One region of the Dactylosporangium sp. NPDC051484 genome, then DNA from elsewhere that is predicted to be linked to it. Evidence: riboswitches for the same ligand, from Rfam matches in the RefSeq annotation. Region 1 holds a riboswitch; the other holds the start of a gene.

Evidence for each region. A riboswitch is a leader RNA that binds a small molecule or an ion and turns the genes downstream of it on or off. The one in region 1 is predicted to bind glycine.
Region 2: linked by a shared signal. The riboswitch ahead of gcvP (aminomethyl-transferring glycine dehydrogenase) and the one ahead of AB0367_RS06290 (L-serine ammonia-lyase) in region 1 are both predicted to bind glycine.

What each region holds. Positions count from the first base shown of each region.
Region 1 covers NZ_JBFAZX010000002.1:526,775-533,804, forward strand. Annotated here, with positions in the region: gene mmsA (multiple monosaccharide ABC transporter ATP-binding protein) at 1-1,423, shown strand, start outside; gene mmsB (multiple monosaccharide ABC transporter permease) at 1,420-2,718, shown strand; gene AB0367_RS06280 (sugar-binding protein) at 2,792-3,907, shown strand; gene AB0367_RS06285 (ROK family protein) at 3,986-5,161, shown strand; glycine riboswitch at 5,278-5,375, shown strand; glycine riboswitch at 5,376-5,468, shown strand; gene AB0367_RS06290 (L-serine ammonia-lyase) at 5,583-6,956, shown strand.
Region 2 covers NZ_JBFAZX010000007.1:45,390-52,419, forward strand. Annotated here, with positions in the region: gene AB0367_RS15010 (DUF881 domain-containing protein) at 1-11, opposite strand, end outside; gene AB0367_RS15015 (CDP-alcohol phosphatidyltransferase family protein) at 73-669, opposite strand; gene AB0367_RS15020 (class I SAM-dependent methyltransferase) at 726-1,427, opposite strand; gene AB0367_RS15025 (AAA family ATPase) at 1,424-1,993, opposite strand; gene AB0367_RS15030 (nucleotidyltransferase domain-containing protein) at 2,043-2,795, opposite strand; partial or broken gene AB0367_RS15035 (nucleotidyltransferase domain-containing protein) at 2,847-3,500, opposite strand; glycine riboswitch at 3,534-3,632, shown strand; gene gcvP (aminomethyl-transferring glycine dehydrogenase) at 3,710-6,535, shown strand; gene AB0367_RS15045 (DUF5999 family protein) at 6,561-6,770, opposite strand; partial or broken gene AB0367_RS15050 (chorismate-binding protein) at 6,903-7,030, shown strand, end outside.

The DNA of each region.
Region 1 (7,030 bases):
CGGCGCAGGCAAGTCGACGCTGATGAAGGTCCTCAGCGGCGTCTACCCATACGGGTCGTACAGTGGCCAGATCTTCTACCGTGGCACGGAGAGCCGCTTCGGCGACATCCGGGCCAGCGAGAAGGCCGGCATCGTGATCATCCACCAGGAGCTCGCCCTGGTGCCGCACATGTCCATCACCGAGAACCTCTTCATGGGCAACGAGCCGAGGCGCAACGGTGCCTATGACTGGAAGGGCGCCAACCGCACGGCCAACGAGCTGCTCGCGAAGGTCGGCCTGCGTGACGACCCCGACACCCTGATCAAGGACATCGGCGTCGGTAAGCAGCAGCTGGTGGAGATCGCCAAGGCGTTCGCCAAGGACGTGAAGCTGCTCATCCTCGACGAGCCGACCGCCGCGCTCAATGAGAACGACTCCAAGCATCTGCTCGAACTGCTGCGCGAGTTCAAGCGGCAGGGCATCACGTCGATCATGATCTCGCACAAGCTCAACGAGATCGAGGCGATCGCCGACTCGATCACGATCCTGCGCGACGGCAAGACGGTGGAGACCCTCGAGGTCGGCGCCGAGGGCGTCAACGAGGACCGGATCGTGCGCGGCATGGTCGGCCGCGACCTGGAGAGCCGCTTCCCCGACCACACCCCGCACATCGGCGAGGTCTTCTTCGAGGTGCGCGACTGGACGGTCCGCCACCCGATCTCGGCGGAGCGCCTGGTCTGCAAGAACTCGAGCTTCAACGTCCGCCGGGGCGAGATCGTCGGCTTCGCCGGCCTGATGGGCGCCGGGCGCACCGAGCTGGCGATGAGCCTCTTCGGCCGCTCCTACGGCGTGTGGCAGTCCGGCCAGATCTTCAAGGACGGCCAGGAGATCCAGCTCAAGTCGGTCGCGGACGCCATCAAGCACGGTCTGGCGTATGTCAGCGAGGACCGCAAGTCGATCGGGCTCAACCTGCTCGACGACATCAAAACCTCGATGGTGGCCGCCAAGCTGTCGAAGATCACCCGGCGCGGTGTCATCGACAAGGTCGCCGAGCACAAGGTCGCCGAGGAATACCGGCAGATGCTGCGGGTGAAGGCGCCGACCGTCGACGAGGGCGTCAACAAGCTCTCCGGCGGCAACCAGCAGAAGGTCGTCCTGGCCAAGTGGATGTTCACCGACCCTGACCTGCTGATCCTCGATGAGCCGACGCGCGGCATCGACGTCGGCGCGAAGTACGAGATCTACGGCATCATCCAGCGGCTCGCCGACCAGGGTAAGGGCGTCATCGTCATCTCCTCGGAGCTGCCCGAGCTGCTGGGCCTGTGCGATCGCATCTACACGGTGTTCGAAGGCAACATCACCGGTGAGGTCCCGCGCGCGGAGGCCAACCCGGAACTCCTCATGAAGCAGATGACCTCTACGAAGAAGATGCTGACGCGATGAGCCGAATCAAAGACTTGCAGAAGAACCTCTTTGGGGGCACCACCTCCAACGCCCGCCAGTTCAGCATGATCTTCACGCTCGTGGCGATCATCATCTTCTTCCAAGTGTGGACCGACGGGCTGACGCTCAATTCGACCAACCTGATCGCCCTGACCCAGCAGTACGCCTACATCTCAGTGCTGTCGATCGGCATGCTGATGGTCATCGTGGCCGGCCACATCGACCTCTCCGTCGGTTCGGTCGCCGCGTTCACGGGCATCATCGTCGCCAAGACGATGCGGGATTGGGACCTCCCCTGGGAGGTCGGCATCCTGGTCGGCCTGGTCGTCGGCGCGATCATCGGTGCCTGGCAGGGCTTCTGGGTCGCCTACATCGGGGTCCCGGCGTTCATCGTCACCCTGGCGGGCATGCTGCTCTTCCGAGGCGGCAACCAGTTCATCGGCGACGCCGAGACCATCCCGGTGCCCGAGGGCTTCAAGAACATCGGCGCGGGCTACCTCAGCGAGTGGGGCCCGAACACCGGCTACAACAACTCCACGTTGCTGCTCGGAGTGGTCGCCTGTCTCGCCGTGATCTGGCGTGAGCTGCGGGCCCGCAAGACCCGCCGCGACATGGGCGCGGAGCCGGCCCCGGTCTGGATCGCCGCGCTGCGCCTGGTCATCATGCTCGCCGTCATCGTCTTCGCCACGCTGCGCTTCGCCGGTGGCCGCGTCGGCACCAGCTTCCCGATCTCGGGCTGCATCCTGGCCGTGCTGGTCATCCTGTACTCCTTCTACACCCGCAACACCGCGGGTGGCCGGCACATCTACGCGGTCGGCGGCAACGCCCGCGCCGCGGAGCTCTCCGGTGTGAAGCTGCGGCGGGTCAACTTCCTCGTCATGATGAACATGTCGATCCTGGCCGCACTGGCCGGCATGATCTTCGTGGCCCGCTCCGGCGCCTCCGGCCCGCAGGACGGCCTGAGCTGGGAGCTCGACGCGATCGCGGCCGTGTTCGTCGGTGGCGCCGCGGTCTCCGGCGGCATCGGCACGGTGTCCGGCGCCATCGTCGGTGGCCTGGTCATGGCCGTGCTCAACAACGGCCTGCAGCTCAAGGGCATCGGCACCGACACCCAGCAGATCGTCAAGGGCTTCTTCCTCCTCGCCGCCGTCGCGCTGGACGTCTACAACAAGAGCCAGGGTCGCTTCTCGATCATCGGATCGATAACGAGGCCCTTCCGCCGGCAGGAACCCACCCCGCCGGACGCAGGAAACCAAGCCGGACAGGAATCGATCAAGACCCCGGTCGCCGGCTGATCCACCCCGCCGCTACCGCGGCAGACGCCCCCTTATTCCCCGTAACATCCTGAAAGAAAGGGCTTTCCCAGCCATGCGCAAGTTCCTCACCCGGAGCCTCGCGGTCAGCGCTGTCGCGCTGGTGGCGCTGAGCACCGCCGCGTGCGGTGGCAGCGACCGCGACGCCTCCAGCAACCCGTCGGCCGGCGCGCCCGCCAAGGGCTTCGCCAAGGACGCGCTCATCGGCGTCGCCCTGCCGTCGAAGACCTCGGAGAACTGGGTCCTCGCCGGTGACCTGTTCACCAACGGCCTCAAGGACGCCGGGTTCAAGTCCGACGTGCAGTACGCCGGCGCCTCGACCACGGTCGCGGACCAGCAGGCGCAGATCTCGTCCATGATCACCAAGGGCGCGAAGGTCATCGTCATCGGCGCGACCGACGCCGCGCAGCTGGGCACCCAGGTCAAGCAGGCCAAGGACGCCGGCGCGGTGGTCATCGCCTACGACCGGCTCATCACCGGTACCAAGGACCTCGACTACTACGTCGCGTTCGACAACTTCAAGGTCGGCCAGCTGCAGGGCCAGGCCCTGCTGGACGGCCTGAAGGCCAAGAAGCCGACCGGCCCGTGGACCATCGAGCTGTTCTCCGGCTCGCCGGACGACAACAACGCCGGCGTCTTCTTCAAGGGCGCGCTGGACGTGCTCCAGCCGGCCATCGACAAGGGCGACATCATCGTCGGCTCGGGCCAGAAGGACGTCAAGCAGACCGCGATCCAGGGCTGGAAGGCCGAGGGCGCGCAGCAGCGCATGGACGCCCTGCTGACCTCGACCTACAGCGGCGGCAAGACGCTGGACGGCGTGCTGTCCCCGAACGACACCCTGGCCCGCGCGATCATCACCTCGGTGAAGGCCGCCGGCAAGCCGGTCCCGGTCGTCACCGGCCAGGACTCCGAGGTTGAGTCGGTCAAGTCGATCGTGGCCGGCGAGCAGTACTCGACCATCAACAAGGACACCCGCAAGCTGGTGGCCGAGACCATCAAGATGGTGCAGGCGCTGCAGGCCGGCAACGAGCCGGAGATCAACGACACCAAGTCGTACGACAACCAGGCCAAGATCGTCCCGTCGTACCTGCTGGCTCCGGCCATCGTGACCAAGGCGAACGCGGCCGAGGCCTACGCCAACGACCCGAAGCTCGCCCCGCTCACCAAGTAACACACCGGCACCGACGTCGTGGGTCCCCGGAGCTGCTTTCCGGGGGCCCACGATCGTTTCGAGGCGAAGGGACCGCGCGTGTCCACCAGCCCGCAGGAGTCCGTACGCAGGCAGAACCTGGGGGCCCTGCTGCGCTATGTCCACGTCCGCGGCGCGACGTCCCGCGCCGAGCTGACCAGCCAGCTCGGCCTCAACCGCAGTACCATCGGCGCCCTGACGGCCGATCTGGCCACCGCGGGCCTCATCGACGAGGGTGTACCGCAGGAGACGGGCCGCGCCGGCCGACCCTCCATCGTCGTGCGCCCCCGGTCGTCGCGCGTCTACGGATACGCGCTGAGCATCGAGCTCGACCGCCTCCGCGCCGCACGCGTCGGCCTCGGCGGCAAGGTCCTCGACGGCCGCGCCGCCCTCCGCCCGCCCGGCACCGACGCCGGCCCGACCGTCGCCGGCCTGGCCGCCCTCATCGCCGACATGCGGCGCACCGCCCCCGCCGACGGCGTGTTCGTCGGCTACGGCGTCGCCGTCTCCGGTTCCGTGCGCCACCACCTCGGCTGGGCGGACGAAACGATCGAACCGGCGCTCGCCGCCGCGCTCGACGATCACCGCCTGGACCCGCGCCCGGGCGGTCGCCGCCCGCCGATCCTGGGCGGCATCGCCGACCTGGCCGCCCTCGCCGAGCACACCCGCGGCGCCGCGGCCGGCGTCGCCAACGTCATCTACCTGCACGGCGACGCCGGCATCAGCGCGGGCATCATCGCCGGCGGCCGGCGCATCACCGGCTACGGCAGCCACAGCGGCCAGGTCGGCCACATGGTCGTCAACCCGGCCGGCCGGCTGTGCGGCTGCGGCTCGCGCGGCTGCTGGGAGACCGAGATCGGCGAGCGGGCGCTGCTGCACCTCGCCGGCCGCACCGTACCAACTGCCGGCGCCGCCGTCACTGGCGCCGTGAGCGCCGCCCGCGAGGGCGACCCGGACGCCCTCGCCGCGGTCGTACACGCCGCCGACTGGCTCGGCTTCGGCGTGGCCAACCTGGTCAACATCTTCAACCCCACGGTCGTGGTCTTCGGCGGCACGCTGCGGGAGTTGTACCTCACCGGCGCCGACCACGTGCGCCAGCGCCTCTCCGCCATGGCCCTGCCGGCGTGCCGGGACCACGTCGGCCTGCGCACCCCGCAGCTCGGCGACGACGCCCCGCTGGTCGGCGCGGCCGAGCTGGCGTTCGAGGCCCTGCTGTCCGACCCTCTCTCGCGGTAGCCGGACGCCGCTCTACGCGGTCGCGACCACGACCGACCTGCTCGAGCTGCCCGTGACCGGGTGGACAGGTGCCCGCCGAGCCGCTATCCTTCGGGCCACATGTGAATATTCGCCGTTTATGCCGGGCGGGAGAGTGCCGACGTCGCTGACGCCGGCCGCCGTAGGAGCAACTTCTCCCCAGAATCTCTCAGGCCCAAGTTACCGCTCGGACAGGCGACTCTGGAAAGTCGGGAGCTTCCCGCGCCGAAGGTGTAAACCGTCCCAGCCGGCGGTGAGGCTCTCAGGCAAAGATGACAGAGCGGGGAGGCAGACCTGTCCCAGACCTCGGTCTGGGTCGAGAGGAGCCTCCCGTCGTGCCCTGCAACATCGACAAGATCTTGATGAGCGTCACGGACGGCCGACGCTCAGCCGAGGAACAGCCATGGCGTTGAGCGCCTTCGACCTGTACTCGGTCGGCATCGGTCCGTCCAGCTCGCACACGGTCGGACCCATGCGCGCGGCGAAGATCTTCGCCGACACGCTGGTCCGCGATCAGCGCACGCCCCTCGTGCACCGCGTGCGGGCCGATCTGTACGGATCGCTCGCCGCGACCGGTCGCGGGCACGGAACGCCGAAGGCCGTCATCCTCGGCCTGGAAGGCGATGACCCGGCAACCGTCGACATCGATCACATCGACGAGCGCGTGGAGACCATCACCAGGCGGCACACGCTGACCCTGCCCGGCGGCCACGTCATCGCCTTCGAGCCCGACCGCGACATCACCCTGCACCGCAGGCGGACGCTACCCGCCCACCCCAACGGCATGTCCTTCACCGCCTACGCGGATGACGGCACGATCCTCGACCAGCGAACGTTCTACTCGATCGGCGGAGGCTTCGTCGTCGACGCCGCCGCGGACGGCACGATCGCCCTGGTGCCGGACGACACCGTCGTGCGCTACCCGTTCACCACGGCCGCCGAGTTGCTCGCCCACTGCCATGAGACCGGCCTGCCGATTTCGGAGATCATGCTCGCCAACGAGCGTGCGTGGCGAACGACGGAGCAGATCCGGGCCGGATTGCTGTCCCTCTGGCAGGCCATGGCCGAGTGCGTCGAGCGCGGCTGTCACCGCAGCGGAGTGCTGCCCGGAGGCCTGAAGGTGCCGCGCCGCGCACCCGGCCTCTTCACCAAACTCTCGACGGGCCACGATTCGACCGACCCGCTGCGTGCCGTCGACTGGATCAACCTCTACGCGCTGGCCGTCAACGAGGAGAACGCCGCGGGCGGCCGCATCGTCACCGCGCCGACCAATGGCGCCGCGGGCATCATCCCCGCGGTGCTGCACTACTACGTACGTTTCGTGGCCGGCGCAAGCGACGACGGCATCGTGCGGTTCCTGCTCACGGCCGCCGCCATCGGCATCATCATCAAGGAGAATGCCTCCATCTCCGGCGCCGAGGTCGGCTGCCAGGGCGAGGTCGGGTCCGCCTGCGCGATGGCGGCCGCCGGGCTGTGCGAGGTGACCGGTGGCAGCCCGGAGCAGGTCGAGAACGCCGCGGAGGTCGGCATCGAACACAACCTCGGCCTCACCTGCGACCCGATCGGCGGCCTCGTGCAGATCCCCTGCATCGAACGCAACGCGATCGCCTCCGTCAAAGCGGTCAATGCCGCCCGCCTCGCCCTGCACGGCACCGGGAACCACAGCGTCAGCCTGGACAAGGCGGTCAAGACCATGCGGCAGACCGGGTACGACATGCACACCAAGTACAAGGAGACCTCCCGTGGTGGCCTGGCCGTCAACATCGTCGAATGCTGAGCACACCGTCGACGGCCGCGGCCGCAGCGTCATGACGGGCGGCCGCCCGCGGAGCGCGGCCTGACCGTTCGCTC
Region 2 (7,030 bases), on a different contig from region 1:
GGCGAGGTCACGCGCCCTCCTCGCTTCGCTCGTCGGCTGCTCGATGCTGGGTGCCGCTTCGCCGCGGACCGGTCACGGCACCCCGGCGGCCGTGGCGCGTCCGGCGCGCACGTGGACGGCCGCCTGGATGAAGTAGAAGACCGCGGCGACCCAGTACAGCACGATGCCCCACCACAGCAGGGCCCAGCCGCTGGGCAGCGCCCACGATCGCGCCGCCTCGCTGAAGTGCGCCAGCAGCATCATCGGGAAGCCCATGAGCAGGATCGCGGTGGCGGTCTTGCCCACGTAGTGCACCGGCGGCGGCCCGTGGCCGAGCAGCCGCAGCACGACCAGGCACAGCACCATCACGGCCTCGCGCGCGAGCAGCGCGATCGTGAACCACCACGGCACGACGTGCTCGAACGTCAGCGCGAACAGCGTCGCCAGGATGTAGAGCCGGTCGGCGAGCGGGTCGAGCAGCTCACCCAGCCGGCTGACCTGCTTGAGCCGCCGCGCCGCGAACCCGTCCACCCAGTCGCTCAGCCCGCCGACGGCGAGCACGGTGATCGCCCAGCCCGTCGCGTCGGTGGCGAGGAACAGGTACAGGAACAATGGCACGCCGAGCAGGCGCATCAAGCTGATGAGGTTCGGGACGGTGAGCACCGGCCCGAGACCCTGCCGGTCTGCCACGCCGGGAATGCTAACAGCCCGCACGGGTGACCTGGTGGCGGCGCGGCTGCCGAGTGCTACTTGAGCAGGGCGAGCGTGAAGTCGCCCGCCTGCGGGTGGTAGCCGTGGTCGAGGACCCAGCGGTCGGTCAGCGCGGCGGCGAAGCGGGCCGCCACCACCGGGTCCACGTAGAGCTCGTCCGGTGCCCTGGCGGCCTCGGGGCGCTGTGCGCTGAGGAAGTTCACGGCCACCGCCCGCCGGGAAATGTCGTACATCTGTTCTAAGATGGTGAGGTAGTAGAGGGGGTCCTCCGGGTCCGGGAACTGGAAGATGCCGCTCGCGAAGACGTAGTCGTAGCGGCCCCGGGGGGTCTGTGGGATCCGGCCCGGGGGCAGCAGGGCGACGTTCGGGACGCCGCGGGACGTGGCCAGCTCGACCATGCGCGGTTCGAGGTCCACGCCGGTGTAGTCGACGGGGAGGTCCATGGGGAGGTGCACGGAGCACAGGTGGAAGTAGAGGTCGCCGGGGCCGCAGCCCCAGTCGAGGACTGAGCCGCCGCGGTAGCCGGCCGCGCGCAGCAGGGCCTCGAAACGCACGCGCTGCAGGTCGGCGCTGCCCCAGCCCGCGATCCGCCACGTCGGCCCGTGTAGGCCGGCGTGAAACGCGGTGATGGCGGCCGCGCGGGATCCGGACGGCGCGGCGGCGGACGACGCGGGGCGGTCGGTGCTGTTGGTCCCGCTCGTACCGCCGGTGTCGTGGCCGCTGCCGGTCGGGCTCAAATCGCCGCCTCCGTCCAGGCTCGGGTGAGGATCTCGTCGACCGTCTCGGTGGGGGTCTGGTCCGAGGTGTCCAGCCACAGGCCGATCCGCGGGGTCCGGTGCCGCAGACCGGCGTCCAGAGCCTCCACGGTCCAGCCGGTGTAGGCGGTCTTCGCGCGCTCGGACTCGCGGGCGGCGACCGCGGCCGGGGAGGGGGCGAGCACGACCACGAGCAGGGGGCGGTTGCGGATCGACGCGGTCAGCTCGGTCAGGTCGGGGCCGAGGACGACGTCCTGGGCCACGACGGTGAAGCCCGCCTCGAAGTAGGCGTCGGCGACCTGCGCGGTCAGGCGGTAGCGCAGGCGGAGCTGGCGTTCGGCCTCTTCGGTGGCGTCCGGGGTCATCTCGGCGCGGCCACGCACCACCATGCGGCGGAACACGTCGCCGCGCACGTGTACGGAGCGGGGGAGGCGTTCGGCCAGGGCCTGGGCGACCGTGGACTTGCCCGCGGCCTGGATACCGGTGATGAGCACGATCGCGTGGTCGCCGGCACCCAGGCGACCGCCGCCCTCGCCGCGTTCCCGCACAGGACGACCGTATCCGGGCACCGGCGGGCGCGGCGACGTGGGTGAGGCTTCAGCGATGCAGGCGGGTGCGGATGACGAGGTCGTTGAGGGCCGGGCCGGCGGACGGGGTGTCCGGCAGCTTCGAGGCGTCGCGGGCGGCCTCCAGCTCGGCGCTCAGCCGCGCCACGTCGGCCGCCAGGGTCCGCTGGTCGACCAGGTCCGGCGGCAGGGCGCGGTGCTCGCCGGCCCGCTTGGCCTCGATCAGGCCGGGCACGTACGGGAGGGTGTTGAGCACCCGCAGGTCCGCCTCCACCTCGCCGGTGCGCATCAGGTGGATGCCGGTGTGCAGCACGCGCAGGGTGTAGAGGGCCGGTTTCAGCTCGCCGGTGTTGAGGTACAGCTGCCACTGGCCCGCGGCGAAGCCCAGGTAGTGCCGGGCGTGCTCGGGGGTCAGACAGTGCGGCGCGAGGGCCTTGAGCTCCTCGTGCAGCGCGGAGGTGCGCACCAGCAGGGGCGAGAGCAGCTGCTCCAGGACGTAGCCGTTGGGCTTGAGCAGCAGCCGGGCGAACTTGGCGAGCTCCTGGCTGACGACGTCGAGCTCCATGCCCTCGCGGACGCCGCTCGACTGGACCGTCTGCGGGCCCGTCGTCAGGCCCACCACCTCGTCGAGGGGCAGGACGTGGCAGGCGCGCAGGTCGAGGTCCGAGTCGACGGACGCGAAGCCGTAGAGGTGGGCGCCGCTCACCGTGGCGAAGACGAGCGGGTAACGGTGTTCGTCGGCCACGTCGCCCGCCCACGGTGGCACGTCGTCGAGGACCGGCAGCGGCGGCGGGGCGGGCACGTGCGGTACCGACGCTGGGACCGATGTGTGGGCCCTTAGCTCCACCAGGAACTTCTCGACCGCCGCGCGGTCCGGCTCCTCCGGCAGGGTGGAGGCGCTCTCCGCGCGCCGCAGCGCGGCGGACAGCGAGGCGGCCAGGGCCTCGAACGCCTCCCAGGTGAGTTCGCCGCGGCGGATGGCGAGCAGCTCGTCGCGGGCGGCGCGGACGTCGACCAGGACCTCGCCGGTGCGCAGCACATGGGCGCCGGCGCGCAGCAGGCGGGCCATGTGCATCGCCTGCTTCCAGCGCACCTCGCCGGTCTTCGCCCGGGCCGAGGTGAGCTTGGCCAGCTGGTCGCGGGCGTAGTCGCCGTAGGTGCGGGCGGCCCGGCGCGACAGGAACGCCGGGCGCAGGCCGAGCAGGGCCCGGCCGGCGTCGGTGACCCGCTCGACGAGCGGGGACGACAGGCACTCCCAGACCGTCGGGTTGGCGGCCAGCGCGAGCGTGCAGGCGCGCTCGACCTCCCACGAGAACTGCTCCGGCAGCGGGCCCTCCAGGTGTGCCGGCGGCTTGTCCAGGCGCCAGAACAGTGGCGTCGGCGCCTGGAAGACGCCGCGGCGGTCGGTGTCGGAGTCCGGTCCGTCGAGGCCGTAGGCGCGGGAGCCGACGATCGCGGAATAGATCGTGTGCGACGCCACGCTGGTCAGGTCCTGCACAGGAGGTAGGGTAGGCGAGCCGGCAATACCCGCGTGGGAGAGACCGCCGTTGGCAACGGACGGCGGCGCCGAAGGGGCAAATCCTCCCCGGAACCTCTCAGGCAAAAGGACCGCGACGGGTTGGCACCTCTGGAGTCTGCGACAGAGGGGGAGGAGCGCATCGCATCGCCCCTGTCCCGCGAGACCCAGAGAGTGTTGCTATGACGAGTTTCGCCGCGCGGCACATCGGTCCGTCCGTCGACGACCACGCCCGCATGCTCAAGGCCGTCGGATACGAGTCGGTCGAGGAGCTCATGACCGCCGCGATCCCCGGCTCGATCCGCTGGCGCGAGCCGCTCGAGCTGCCGCCGGCGGCGTCGGAGGCGCAGGTGCTCGCGGAACTGCGCGCGCTCGCCTCGGCCAACCGGCCGCTCGTGTCGATGATCGGCCTGGGCTACTACGGCACGCACACACCGCCCGTGATCCTGCGCAATGTGCTCGAGGACCCCTCGTGGTACACGGCCTACACGCCGTACCAGCCCGAGATCAGCCAGGGGCGGCTCGAGGCGCTGCTCAACTTCCAGACGGTCGTGGCCGACCTGACCGGGCTGCCGGTCGCCGGGGCGTCGCTGCTGGACGAGGCCACCGCCGCGGCCGAGGCGATGACCCTCGCCCGCCGCTCGTCCAAGGTCTCCTCCGAGGTGTACGTCGTGGACGCCGACGTGCTGCCGCAGACCCTCGCCGTGATCCGGACCCGGGCCGAGCCGATCGGCATCGAGGTGCGCGTCGTCGACCTCGCGGCGCAGGAGCTGCCGGCCGAGTTCTTCGGGCTGCACCTGCAGTATCCGGGCGCCTCCGGCGCGGTCCGCAACCACGAGGCCCTCGTCGAGCTGGCCCACGAGCGGGGCGCGATCGTCACCGTCGCCGCCGACCTGCTGGCGCTGTGCCTGCTGCGCGAGCCCGGTGCGATCGGCGCCGACGTCGCCGTCGGCAGCGCCCAGCGCTTCGGCGTGCCGATGGGCTTCGGCGGCCCGCACGCCGGCTACATCTCGGTCCGTCAGGGCCTGGAGCGCACGCTGCCCGGCCGGCTCGTCGGCGTGTCGAAGGACGCCGGCGGCGCGCCCGCCTACCGGCTCGCCCTGCAGACCCGCGAGCAGCACATCCGCCGGGAGAAGGCGACCAGCAACATCTGCACCGCGCAGGTGCTGCTCGCGGTGACCGCGAGCATGTACGCGGTGTACCACGGCCCGGACGGGCTGCGCGCGATCGCCGCGCACACCCACGACGCGGCCGCCCGGCTCGCCGCGGGGCTGCGCGCGGGCGGGGTCACCACCGAGCATCTCGCGTTCTTCGACACCGTCACCGCCGTCGTGCCGGGCCGGGCGGCCTCGGTCGTCGAGGCCGCCGCCGCGCGGGGGATCAACCTGCGCCACGTCGACGCCGACCGGGTGAGCATCGCCTGCGACGAGACCACCACGTTCGAGCAGCTGCGCGACGTGCTCGCCGCGTTCGGGCTGGCAGACGTCGACGTGACCGGGCTGGACGGCACCGGCGCGGTGCCGGCCGGGCTGCGCCGCGCGTCGGAGTACCTGACCCACCCGGTGTTCGCAAGCCACCGGTCGGAGACGGCGATGCTGCGATACCTGCGCAGGCTCTCCGACAAGGACTACGCGCTCGACCGGGGCATGATCCCGCTGGGGTCGTGCACGATGAAGCTCAACGCGACGGCCGAGATGGAGCCGATCACCTGGCCCGAGTTCGCCGGCCTGCACCCGTTCGCGCCGGCGTCGCAGACCCAGGGGTATCGCCGGCTGATCGGCGACCTCGAGCGCTGGCTGGCCGAGGTGACCGGCTACGACGCGGTGAGCCTGCAGCCCAACGCCGGATCGCAGGGCGAGCTGGCCGGGCTGCTGGCGATCCGGGCGTATCACCTGGAGCGCGGCGACACCGGGCGGGACGTGTGCCTGATCCCGTCCAGCGCGCACGGCACCAACGCCGCAAGTGCGGTGATGGCGGGCATGCGGGTCGCCGTCGTCGCCTGTGACGAGCTCGGCAACGTCGACCTGGGCGACCTGGACAAGAAGATCGTGCAGCACGGCGAGCGGCTCGCCGCGATCATGGTGACGTATCCGTCGACGCACGGCGTGTACGAGACCGGCATCGCCGACCTGTGCGCGAAGGTGCACGAGGCCGGCGGGCAGGTCTACGTCGACGGCGCCAACCTCAACGCGTTGCTCGGCTACGCCAAGCCGGGCAAGTTCGGCGCCGACGTGTCGCACCTCAACCTGCACAAGACGTTCTGCATCCCGCACGGCGGTGGCGGCCCCGGTGTCGGGCCGGTGGCGGTGCGCTCGCACCTGGCGAAGTACCTGCCGTCGCACCCGTTCCTGGCGGCCGACGCGCCGGTCGGGCCGGTCTCGGCCGCGCCCTGGGGCTCCGCCGGAATCCTGCCGATCCCGTGGACGTATCTGCGGCTGATGGGCCCGGAGGGGCTGAGCCGGGCGACGGCGGCCGCGGTGCTGGCGGCCAACTACGTGGCGGCCCGGCTGCGCGAGCACTACCCGGTGCTCTATAGCGGCGCGGAGCACCTCGTCGCGCACGAGTGCATCCTGGACCTGCGCGGGATCACCCGGGCCAGCGGCGTGACCGTCGCCGACGTCGCCAAGCGGCTCATCGACTACGGCTTCCACGCCCCGACGATGTCGTTCCCGGTCGCCGGCACCCTCATGGTCGAGCCGACCGAGAGCGAGGACCTGGGCGAGCTGGACCGCTTCTGCGACGCGATGATCGCGATCAAGGGGGAGATCGACCGGGTCGCGGCGGGCGAGTGGCCCGCCGGCGACAATCCGCTCGTGAACGCTCCGCACACGGCGGAGGTGGTCACGGCCGACGAGTGGGAGCACGCATACCCGAGGTCGGTGGCGGCCTACCCGTCCGCGGCCGCGCGCGAGGCGAAGTACTGGCCGCCGGTGCGCAGGATCGACGACAGCTACGGCGACCGGAACCTGGTGTGCGCCTGCCCGCCCACCTCCGCGTACGAAGAGTGACGGGCCGGTAAATACGCAGCGTTACCTATGCGGCGCCGACGAGCGTGTGTGGAGCCGGACCCCGGTGCGGCTCAATCACACTGCAATCGGGCAGAAGCTCCCCGGTGTCCTCAAAGGCGATCACACCGTTGCAGAGAAGGCTCCATCCCTGCTCGGGATGGCTCGCTGTGATCTTGGCGGCCTCGCGGTCGACGTCGGCGGCTGAGGGGCAGGGCGGCTGGTGCTGGCAGAGCATCGGGGGTCTCCGATTGAGAGATGCAGGTAAGGCCTGTGTGGTTCTTCACATGACCAGTGATGCACGCTACTACGGTCAACGGCACTATTCCGAGCATGTCACGGCACAACTTGGGGATAATCCACCCTTCGTATGAGCACATTAGGGCCGGTTGTCGGGTACGGGCCCCGGATTGTGGATCTTCCCTCTCCCGGGTTGCCCGCCGCGTGCCGATCGCGTGTTTGGGAGCGCTCCCGGCTGGAATGGCACGCGCGGGATGG